3 regions of the Croceicoccus sp. Ery5 genome follow, and region 2 is predicted to be linked to each of the others. Evidence: predicted binding sites of a transcription regulator. Region 2 holds the regulator's gene; each other region holds the start of a gene.
The links. Region 2 encodes LexA, which represses DNA repair genes until DNA is damaged. Its sites were predicted from a motif close to GTTCCNCNCTTGTTCT; they were not measured.
Positions count from the first base shown of each region.

Region 1: LOZ74_RS11090 (error-prone DNA polymerase) is a predicted target of LexA. The motif match lies at 1,340-1,355, and genes of this name have one in related genera.
Region 3: uvrA (excinuclease ABC subunit UvrA) is a predicted target of LexA. The motif match lies at 1,813-1,828, and genes of this name have one in related genera.

Region 1 is NZ_CP087587.1:2,346,357-2,349,639, reverse strand. Features, by position in the region: gene LOZ74_RS11095 (UdgX family uracil-DNA binding protein) at 1-1,269, shown strand, start outside; gene LOZ74_RS11090 (error-prone DNA polymerase) at 1,409-3,283, shown strand, end outside.
Region 2 is NZ_CP087587.1:1,569,087-1,572,369, forward strand. Features, by position in the region: gene LOZ74_RS07235 (ComEC/Rec2 family competence protein) at 1-1,470, shown strand, start outside; gene lexA (transcriptional repressor LexA) at 1,484-2,185, opposite strand; gene LOZ74_RS07245 (molybdopterin molybdotransferase MoeA) at 2,305-3,283, opposite strand, start outside.
Region 3 is NZ_CP087587.1:2,129,127-2,132,409, reverse strand. Features, by position in the region: gene LOZ74_RS10065 (YadA-like family protein) at 1-1,320, opposite strand, end outside; gene uvrA (excinuclease ABC subunit UvrA) at 1,840-3,283, shown strand, end outside.

The DNA of each region.
Region 1 (3,283 bases), 780 kb from region 2:
GCGCCGCCGCCGCGCGTGTCGCGGCGTTTTATCGAAATTGCGAAGACCGTGATCCTGCATGCCGATACCGACAGGTTCTCACTGCTGTATCGCGTGTTGTGGCGATTGCAGTCGAAACCCCGCCTGATCGAGGACGGGGCCGATGCGGACATACGCGCCATGGCCGATATGGCGCGGGGCGTGCGGCGCGACATTCACAAGATGCGCGCCTTTTTACGTTTCCGCGAGATCGAGCATGAGGGCGACGAATATTTCGTCGCATGGTTTGAACCGCAACATCACATCCTGCGCCATAATGCGGGTTTCTTCACGCGTCGCTTTGCCAATATGCTCTGGTCGATCCTGACGCCGCGGGGCAGCCTGCATTGGGATGGCGATACGTTGCGCGAAGGGCCGCCCGCCACGCGTGCCGATGCGCCTAACGGCGATCCGGTAGAGGGGATGTGGCGCGCCTATTACGCATCGATCTTCAATCCCGCTCGGTTGAAGATCGACGCGATGCTGAAGGAAATGCCGCGCCGATACTGGAAAAACATGCCCGAAGCGCAGCTGATCCCCGATCTGATCGCGGGGGCGCAAGCGCGCGAGGCGGCCATGGTTTCGGCAGGGGCGATGGAAAATGGCGAACGGCCCGCAACGCTGGACGCGGTGGACAAGGCGATCCATGCCTGCGCGCGCTGCCCCATCGGCGCGCTGGAAAACCGCGCGGTGATGGGCGAAGGGGTGCCCGATGCCCCGCTGATGATCATGGGCGAGCAACCGGGCGATATCGAGGACCGGCAGGGACGCCCTTTCGTCGGTCCGGCGGGGCAATTGCTGGACGTGCATCTGGAACGCGCGGGAATCGACCGTCGCGCCGCCTATGTCACCAATGCGGTCAAGCATTTCAAATATGTGTCGGGGGACGTGCCAAATCGCGATGTGCCAAATCGCGGCGTATCCGGTCGCGGCAAGCGGCGCCTGCACCAGAATCCCTCTGCCCGGGAGATCGACACCTGCCGCTGGTGGGTAGAGGCGGAGCGCGCCATCGTGCGGCCAAGGGTGGTGCTGGCACTGGGCGCCAGCGCGGCGCGCAGCGTGTTGGGCAAGACAATATCGGTCACCAAGGCACGCGGCACGCCTGTGCCGCTGGACGATGGCAGCGAGCTGTGGGTGACGGTGCACCCGTCCTATCTGTTGCGGTTGGAAGGGCCTGCGCGCGAAGAGCAGGCGCGGCTGTTCGACGCCGACCTGGCGGCCGTCGCAGCGCGTCTTCGGGAACTGGCGTAATGGCGCGCTGTGGACTGGCTGTGGATAAAGCTGTGCGCAAATCTGATGATAGTGCTGTGGACGGGGCGGCAGAACGTGGGGGTAACCGGCCTGTGTTCGCGGTGACCCGTCCGCTTTTCAGGGGCCTGCCGGTGCCGCCATGCCCGACGCGCCGCTAACGCCCGATCGTCGCCGGATAGAGATCGATACCGATGCATTGGGCGCGCCGCCGCGAGCGCCCTTTGTCGAACTTGGCCTCGTCTCGTGCTTTTCCTTCCTGCGCGGCGCGTCCGACGCGGTCGATCTGGTGATGACGGCGCGCGCTATGGGCTATGACGCCATCGGGATTGCCGATGCGAATTCGCTGGCAGGCGTGGTCCGCGTACATGGCGAGGCGGAGACTTTGCGTTTGCGCCCGGTGATCGGCGCGCGGATCGAAACGGTCGAGGGGCTGGCCTTTCTTGCCTATCCCGAAACGCGCGCGGCCTATGGCCGGTTGTCGCGGCTGATCAGCAAGGGGCGGATGCAGACCTTGTCGGGCGCATGGCAGGACAAGGGCGTGTGCGAGATCGATCTGGCGATGCTGACCGAACATGCGGCGGATGATGGCGGGCACGGCGCCTTGCATCTGATTGCCTTGCCGCCACCCGATCTGGATATGCCGTTCCGCGTCAGCCTGCCGGGCAATGTGATGCCGATTGGCGGGGGGCAGGCAGAGCCGGTTGCGCAAAGCCTGTCCTTTGCCGGTCTGGTGCCGCATCTGGCGCAATTATTGCCATCGCTGGGCCATATCGCGGCCAGCCATCTCTATCGCGGCGATGATGTGGCGCGGATCGGCAGGCTGGATACGCTGGCGCGCACCCATGGGCTGGGCCTGCTGGCCACGAATGACGTGCATTACCACGCACCCGACCGCCGCCCGTTGCAGGATGTGATGACCGCGATCCGGCACAAAACCACGGTGGCAAGGGCGGGGCATTTGCTGCACGCCAACGCCGAACGGCATCTGAAAGCGCCCGAGGAGATGCAACGCCTGTTCGCGCGCTGGCCGCATGCGATCCGCGCGGCCCGCGATCTGGCGGACCGCTGCCGGTTCAGCCTGAACGAATTGCGCTATGAATATCCCGATGAGATCTATCCCGAAGGCCGCACCCCGCAGCAGCATCTGGAAGTGCTGACATGGGAAGGCGCGGACAGGCGTTATCCCAGTGGTTTGCCGGAAACCATTCGCGCAACGCTGGAGCGTGAACTGGCGCTGATCGCAAAGCTCGACCTCGCGCGCTATTTCCTGACGATCCACGATATCGTCCGCTTCGCGCGCAGTGTCGATCCGCCGATATTGTGTCAGGGGCGCGGGTCGGCGGCCAATTCGGCGGTCTGCTATTGTCTTGAGATTACGGCCGTCGACCCGGCGCGCCATGCGCTGCTGTTCGACCGCTTCATTTCCGAAGAGCGCAAGGAGCCGCCCGATATCGACGTCGATTTCGAGCATGAGCGGCGCGAGGAAGTGATCCAGCATATTTACGAGAAATACGGTCGCCACCGCGCCGGACTGTGCGCCACGGTCATCCATTACCGGCCGCGCATGGCGATCCGCGAAGTGGGCAAGGCGATGGGCCTGTCGGAAGATGTCACGGCCAAACTTGCGGGCACCGTATGGGGCGGTTGGGGGCGCGAGATCGGCGAGGCGCATGTGGCCGAAACCGGCATGGACATCAGCGATCCGCATTTGCGGCGGGTTCTGAAGCTTACCCAGCAGATGATTGGAATGCCGCGACATCTGTCTCAGCACGTGGGCGGCTTTATTCTGACGCAAGGCGCGCTGACCGAAACCGTGCCCATTGGCAATGGCGCCATGCCCGATCGCAGTTTCATCGAATGGGACAAGGACGATATCGAGGCGCTGGGCATATTGAAGGTGGACGTGCTGGCGCTGGGCATGCTGACCTGCATTCGCAAATGTCTTGATCTTGTGCGCGATCATCATGGCCGCGCGCTGACTTTGGCCAGTGTCCCGCGCGAGGATCCGGAAACC
Region 2 (3,283 bases):
GGCGGAATCGCGGGTTGGCGCAGCAGGCTGGCCGCGCATGTGCGCGAACAGGTCGGGCGGTTCGGCGGCACGGCGTCCGCGGCGATCGCGGCCACGCTGATTACCGGTGACAGGGGCGCAATTCCCGACAGCGACGGGCAAGCGATGCGCGATGCAGGTCTGGCGCATATGCTCTCGATCAGCGGGCTGCATGTGGGCGCCATCGTGGCAATCGCGTGGCTTCTGGTCGTCCGTGTGGGGGCCTTGTTCCCATGGCTGGCCCTGCGGGTCCGGCTGCCTCTGGCGGCAGCGGGGACGGGCGCGGTGGCGGGTATCGCCTATACGCTGCTGACGGGAGCGGCCTTGCCCACGGTGCGCGCCTGCCTTGCGGCCCTTCTGGTGGTGGGCGCGCTGGCGCTGGGGCGGCAGGCATTGTCGTTGCGCCTGATTGCACTGGCCGCAATGGGCGTGATGCTGTTCTGGCCAGAGGCCGTCATCGGCCCGTCGTTTCAACTCAGCTTTGCCGCGGTGATCGCGATCGTGGCGTTCCATAACAGCCGGTTCGTCGCATGGCTGCGGGGGAAGCGGGGAGAGAGGCGGGGAGAGGGTCGTCCGGGGCGACTGCTCCACGCCGGCTTGCTGCTGTTCCTGACCGGTCTTGTGGTAGAGGCGGCGCTGACGCCTTTGGTGCTGTTCCATTTCCAGCGGTCAGGGGTTTACGGCTCGCTGGCCAATGTCATCGCGATTCCGCTGATGACGGGATTGACGCTGCCGGTGCTGATCGGCGGGCTGGTCTTCGATGCCGTCGGCTGGGGTGCACCGTTCTGGTGGGCGGGGGCCAAATCGCTCGATCTGATTATCGCGCTGGCGCATGGCACGTCGTCATTGCGGGGGGCGGTTTTGCAACTGCCGCAGATCGCCCTGTGGGCCGTGCTTGCCTGTGTTGCGGGCGGATTGTGGCTGGCGCTTTGGTCTGGGCGGCTCCGCCTGTGGGGGTTGGCACCGTTGGCGATCGGGCTGCCTGCATTGTTTCTGGCTCGGCCAGCCGATTTGCTGATCGAGCAAAGTGGCCGCAACGCTGCGCTACTGGCGCCGGACGGACGGCTTTACCTGTTGCGCAACAGTACCAGCTTCTCTGCCGAGGCCATGGTGGAGGCGATGGGAAAAGGCGCGCAATATGGCGTCGAGCCGTTCGCCGAGTTTCCAGAATGGCCGGGGGCACGATGCAATGGCGATTTCTGCCAGATCGAAGCGGAGGGGCGCGTGTTACTTGTCGCCCAGCGACCGGCAGAGGTGCCCTATGGCCCGATGGTCGCGGCATGTGCGCGCGCCGATATCGTGATCGCCAGCAGGCGGCTTCCCGCCGATTGCCAGCCGGCCATGCTGAAGGCGGACAGCAGCCTGCTGACGCGGCGCGGCGGGCTGGCCGTCGACCTATCGAACGGCACCATCCGCGCGGTCAGACCCCAAGGCGACCGCCACGGATGGTGACCTAATCATCCGATCAGTGATAGCGGCGAAGCAATCCGGCGAGCCGTCCCTGAACCTGAACCTCCGACGGATCGTAGATTTGCGGTTCATAGGCAGCATTGGCGGGATCGAGCCGGACCATGCCGTTTTCGCGCCGCAGATATTTCAGCGTCGCTTCCTCGCCCCGCACCAGCGCGACGATGATCTCTCCGTCGCGGGCGGTGTCGGTGCGGCGGACCAGAGCGTAATCGCCGTCGAAAATACCGGCCTCCACCATGGAATCGCCCGATACTTCCAGCGCGTAATGCTCACCGCTGCCCAGCAAGGCTGCGGGAACAGGCAGGACCTGCGTATCCTCCATCGCTTCGATCGGGACGCCGGCGGCGATCCGACCGTGCAGGGGAATTTCGATCACATCGTTCGACGCGCCGGACGGCGGGGACGGACGCCTGAATTCGACCACATTATCGGCTTTCGCCGCGCTTGGCGCCACTGCCGCCGGTTTCGCCGTGCCGGTCACGTCGTCGGGCTGACGGATGACTTCAAGCGCGCGGGCGCGATTGGGCAGGCGGCGGATGAACCCGCGTTCTTCCAAGGCGGAAATCAGCCGGTGGACACCCGACTTCGATTTCAGGTCGAGCGCTTCCTTCATTTCCTCGAACGAGGGGGAAATGCCCGTATCCTCAAGCCGCTGTTGAATGAAGAGCAGCAATTCGTGCTGTTTGCGCGTAAGCATGGCCGATATCCTGTTCCGCCCAAAGTCCTGTTCCGTTCCGCACCCCAATGGCGCGAACGAATGCGGAACAATTAAGCAACATCAGAATGATCGTCAAGCCATGTTAACGCAATGTTCCACTAGGCGCGATTGCGCGGGGCAAAGGGCATGACTTGTACGATATCGCCGCTGGCAACCGTTCCGCTTCCTGCAGGGCGCAGGATCAGCGCATCGGCTTCGGCCAGCGGGCTTAATGCCGCACTATCCTGAAGGAACAGGGGCATGACGCCTGCATCGGTAAAGCGGCAGCGCAGAAATTCCGTCCGCCTGCCGGTTGCGGGCAGATCGGCAAGGCAGAACGCGGGCTGCAGCGCGGGCAGCGGCGACCGGTCGCCCATCAGCGCGCGCACGACGGGCAGGGCGAACAGATGCGCGGTGACGAAGCTGGAAACCGGATTGCCGGGAAGGCCGATGACGAGCTGCTTGCCCAGCCTTGCGACAAGGATCGGCTTGCCCGGCTTGATCGCAACGCGCCAGAAATCGATTTTGGCACCCATCTCCTGCAGTACGGGCAGCACGAGATCGTGGTCCCCCACCGAAGCGCCCCCGCTGGTGACGATCATCTGCGCATCGCCTGCATTTTCGAAGGCGCTGCGCAAGGCATCCCGCCGGTCGGGGACGGGGCCCTGACGCTGAACCGTGCAGCCGATATCTGCGAACAACGCGCCCAGCATCGCCCCGTTGCTGGCGGGGATGGAACCGGCGGGCAGCGGTTCACCGGCAGGGCGCAATTCATCGCCGCTTTCGATGACGGCGACGTTGGCGATTTCATGCACTGGCAAGATGCCATGACCTGCGGTGATGGCCAGCGCCAGCCGTGCCGGTGTCAGCCTTTCGCCCGCCCTGGCGACTGTCTGGCCGTCGCTGAAATCCAGTCCGCGCGGCCGAATATGGCGGTGAAGCGGGACGGGCGGTTCCCCTTCGAAATAAAGGCGGTTGCCCTCGCGGCGGCAATCTTCCTGGACGGCGACCATGTCCGCACCGTCGGGCACCACGCCGCCCGTGGCGATGCGCACGGCCTGACCCGCACCGACAGAGCCTTGATACACATGGCCCGCC
Region 3 (3,283 bases), 560 kb from region 2:
GTCGAGGTTGATGATATCCCCCTCGTTCGTGGTCACCCGCGCATCGATATTGGCGATGTCGGTGGTGTTCTGGTCCACCTGCTGGTTGGTCGCGAACAATTGCGCGCCGTTCACCGCCTCGCTCGACGTGGCCGACAATTCGCCATCCGCAACGTTCGAGATGGTGGTGCCGCCCGCACCGCCCAGCGCCACTTCGGTCTGGGTGGCGTCGGTATATTGCACCGACAACGCCTGCGCATCCTGAAGATCGGCGATATCGCCTTCGTTCACGATCACGCGATTGTCGATATTGGTGATATTGGTCTCGGCCGTCGTCACCCGCGTATCGATATCGGTGATCGCGGTGGTATTGGCATCGACCTGCTGGTTGGTGGCAAACAATTGCGCCCCGTTTACCGCCTCTGCCGACGTGGCCGAAACCTCGCCATCGGCGACATTGCCGATGGTCGTGCCGCCGGCACCCGCCAGCGTGACCGACGCCTTGGTGTCGTCGTCATACAGGACCGCATCGTTGGCCAGTTCGGCCACTGCACCGGTCACCTGCCCGACCGTAGCGGCATCGCTGTCCTGCGTGCCGGGGGCGACATTGGTGATCTGGCGCAGATTGCCTGCGCTGCCGACCGATACGGTGCCGACGCTGTCGAACGTGCCCGACAGGCCGGGGGCGGTATAGCCCGCCAGCGCGCCCCGGTCGGCCAGCGATCCGCTGCCCAGCGCAACGCTGTTGGCCGCGGTCACGGTTGCATCGGCACCCAGCGCGAGCGAACCGGTCGCGCCGACATCGGCCAGCGCACGGTTGCCGATGGCAATGGCATCGACGTCATTGGCCAGTGCCACTTCGCCATCGTCGCCAAGGCCGGTAATCTGGTTGCCACCGATAGTGATGCCGCCGGATGTGTCGAGCGAAAAGCTGTCTGCCGCGACATTACAATCGCTGCCCGGAGCGAGCAGGTTGCCATCGGTATCGAGCACCGACAGGCCGATCGGTTCGCCAGCGGCGATACCGGCCAGGATGTCGTCGATTTCGATATCGACATCGGTCACGTTCAGCAGGTCTCCGGGGCCGAAGATCGAGCCCAGCAGCGGGCTGATGATCGGAACGCCGGTAATCGCGGCTTCGACGTCGAGCAGATTGTCGGTCAGCGTCGAAAGCGACGTGATCAGCGGATCATTGGCCGCATCGATAATGTCGGTGACGGCGGAAGGTTGCAGGGCAATGCCCGTACAGACGTCGACGACGGGCTGGATCGCCTGCGCCTTGGCTTCCTGTGCATTCAGGGCAACGGCCAGCGCGCTGACGGCGACGGCCCCTGCAAGCATGGTTCTGGACTGTGAAAAAACCCCATTCATCGCTTGTACCTCTCATTTGCGTTGAGTTTTCAACTGCTTCGAGGGTCAGGGTAGGGGGTGAACAAAAAGTTACCGGTTTATTGACGTTAATGTTGATTGGAACAGAGTGTTAACCGACAAATGTATGTTATAATTGTATCAGTTTAAATCTGAATTATTTTCACACGGCCAATGTTAATTTTATAACAAAGGTGTTTCCGTGGATTGATGTGCTTAAAAACTAAATTATATTTTTGCGAAACGTGAAAAACAAAATTCTATACAAAAACACATTTATTTCGCAATGCAGCACGAAAAATTACACCCCGTCATCCGCGCCGACTCGGGAATTCGGCGGTTCGATCGGGACGACAAGCGCGAGGCGGGGTGATGACTGGCACGTAGCATCTGGCGGCTCCTGTTGAACGTGGGCAGGGTGCACCCCAAATGGCGGAAAACCGGTGTCGCGCATCTTGACGCGGCGGAACATCTGCGGAACATCCATTCTCCATGAGCCTTACCACCATTTCCGTCCGCGGCGCGCGTGAGCATAATCTCAAAGGGATCGACATCGATCTGCCGCGCGACGCGCTGATCGTGATCACGGGCCTGTCCGGCTCGGGGAAATCCAGCCTCGCCTTCGACACCATCTATGCCGAGGGGCAGCGCCGCTATGTCGAGAGCCTGAGCGCCTATGCGCGGCAGTTTCTGGAAATGATGCAGAAGCCCGATGTGGAACATATCGACGGGCTGAGCCCTGCGATTTCCATCGAGCAGAAAACGACCAGTCGGAACCCGCGTTCCACCGTAGCGACGGTGACCGAAATCTATGACTACATGCGCCTGTTATGGGCGCGGGTGGGGGTGCCCTATAGCCCCGCGACCGGCCTGCCGATCGAGGCGCAGACCGTGTCGAACATGGTCGACCGCGTAATGGCGCTGCCCGAAGGGACGCGTGCCTATCTTCTGGCACCCGTGGTGCGCGGGCGGAAGGGCGAATATCGCAAGGAGCTGGCCGAGTGGCAAAAGGCGGGTTTTACCCGCGTGCGCATCGACGGCGAAATCTATCCGATCGAGGAAGCGCCCGCGCTCGACAAGAAATACAAGCATGACATCGAAGTGGTGGTGGACCGGCTCGCCGTGCGCCGAAGTAAAGATGGACAAGGGGGGATCGAAACGCGGCTTGCGGATTCGTTCGAAACAGCTTTGCGTCTGGCCGACGGGCTGGCCTATGTCGATCTGGCCGATGGCGTCGTGCCGGGGCGCGAGGGTGAGGGGCAGTCGGCCAATGCGCGTGGCGGCAATCTGAAGGGCGCGGGCATTCCGGCGAACCGGATCGTCTTTTCCGAACGTTTCGCTTGTCCCGTCAGCGGCTTTACCATCGAAGAGATCGAGCCGCGCCTGTTCTCCTTCAACGCACCGCAAGGCGCGTGTCCGGTTTGCGACGGTCTGGGTGAAAAGCTGCTGTTCGATCCGCAACTGGTGGTCCCGAACGAGCAATTAAGCCTGAAAAAGGGCGCGGTCGTGCCATGGGCCAAATCGAACCCGCCATCGCCCTATTACATGCAGGTGCTGGCCAGCCTTGCCAACCATTACGGATTCGAGCTGGAGACGCCGTGGGAGGAACTGGCGCAGGAACACCGCGATGCAATCCTGTATGGCACCAAGGGCAAGCCGGTCCCGCTGACCTTTAAGGACGGACGCAAAAGCTATACGGTGAACAAGCCGTTCGAGGGCGTGATCGGCAATCTCAATCGCCGCATGCTGCAGACCGAAAGCGCGTGGATGCGCGAGGAACTGGGTAAGTTCCAGACCGCGCAGCCATGCGAAGCCTGTGGCGGCGCGCGACTGAACGAGAAGGCATTGGCCGTGAAGGTGGCGGGCAGCGACATCGCGGGTCCGGTCCGCCTGTCGGTCAGCGATGCCAAGGCGTGGTTCCTCGGCCTCGAGGAGA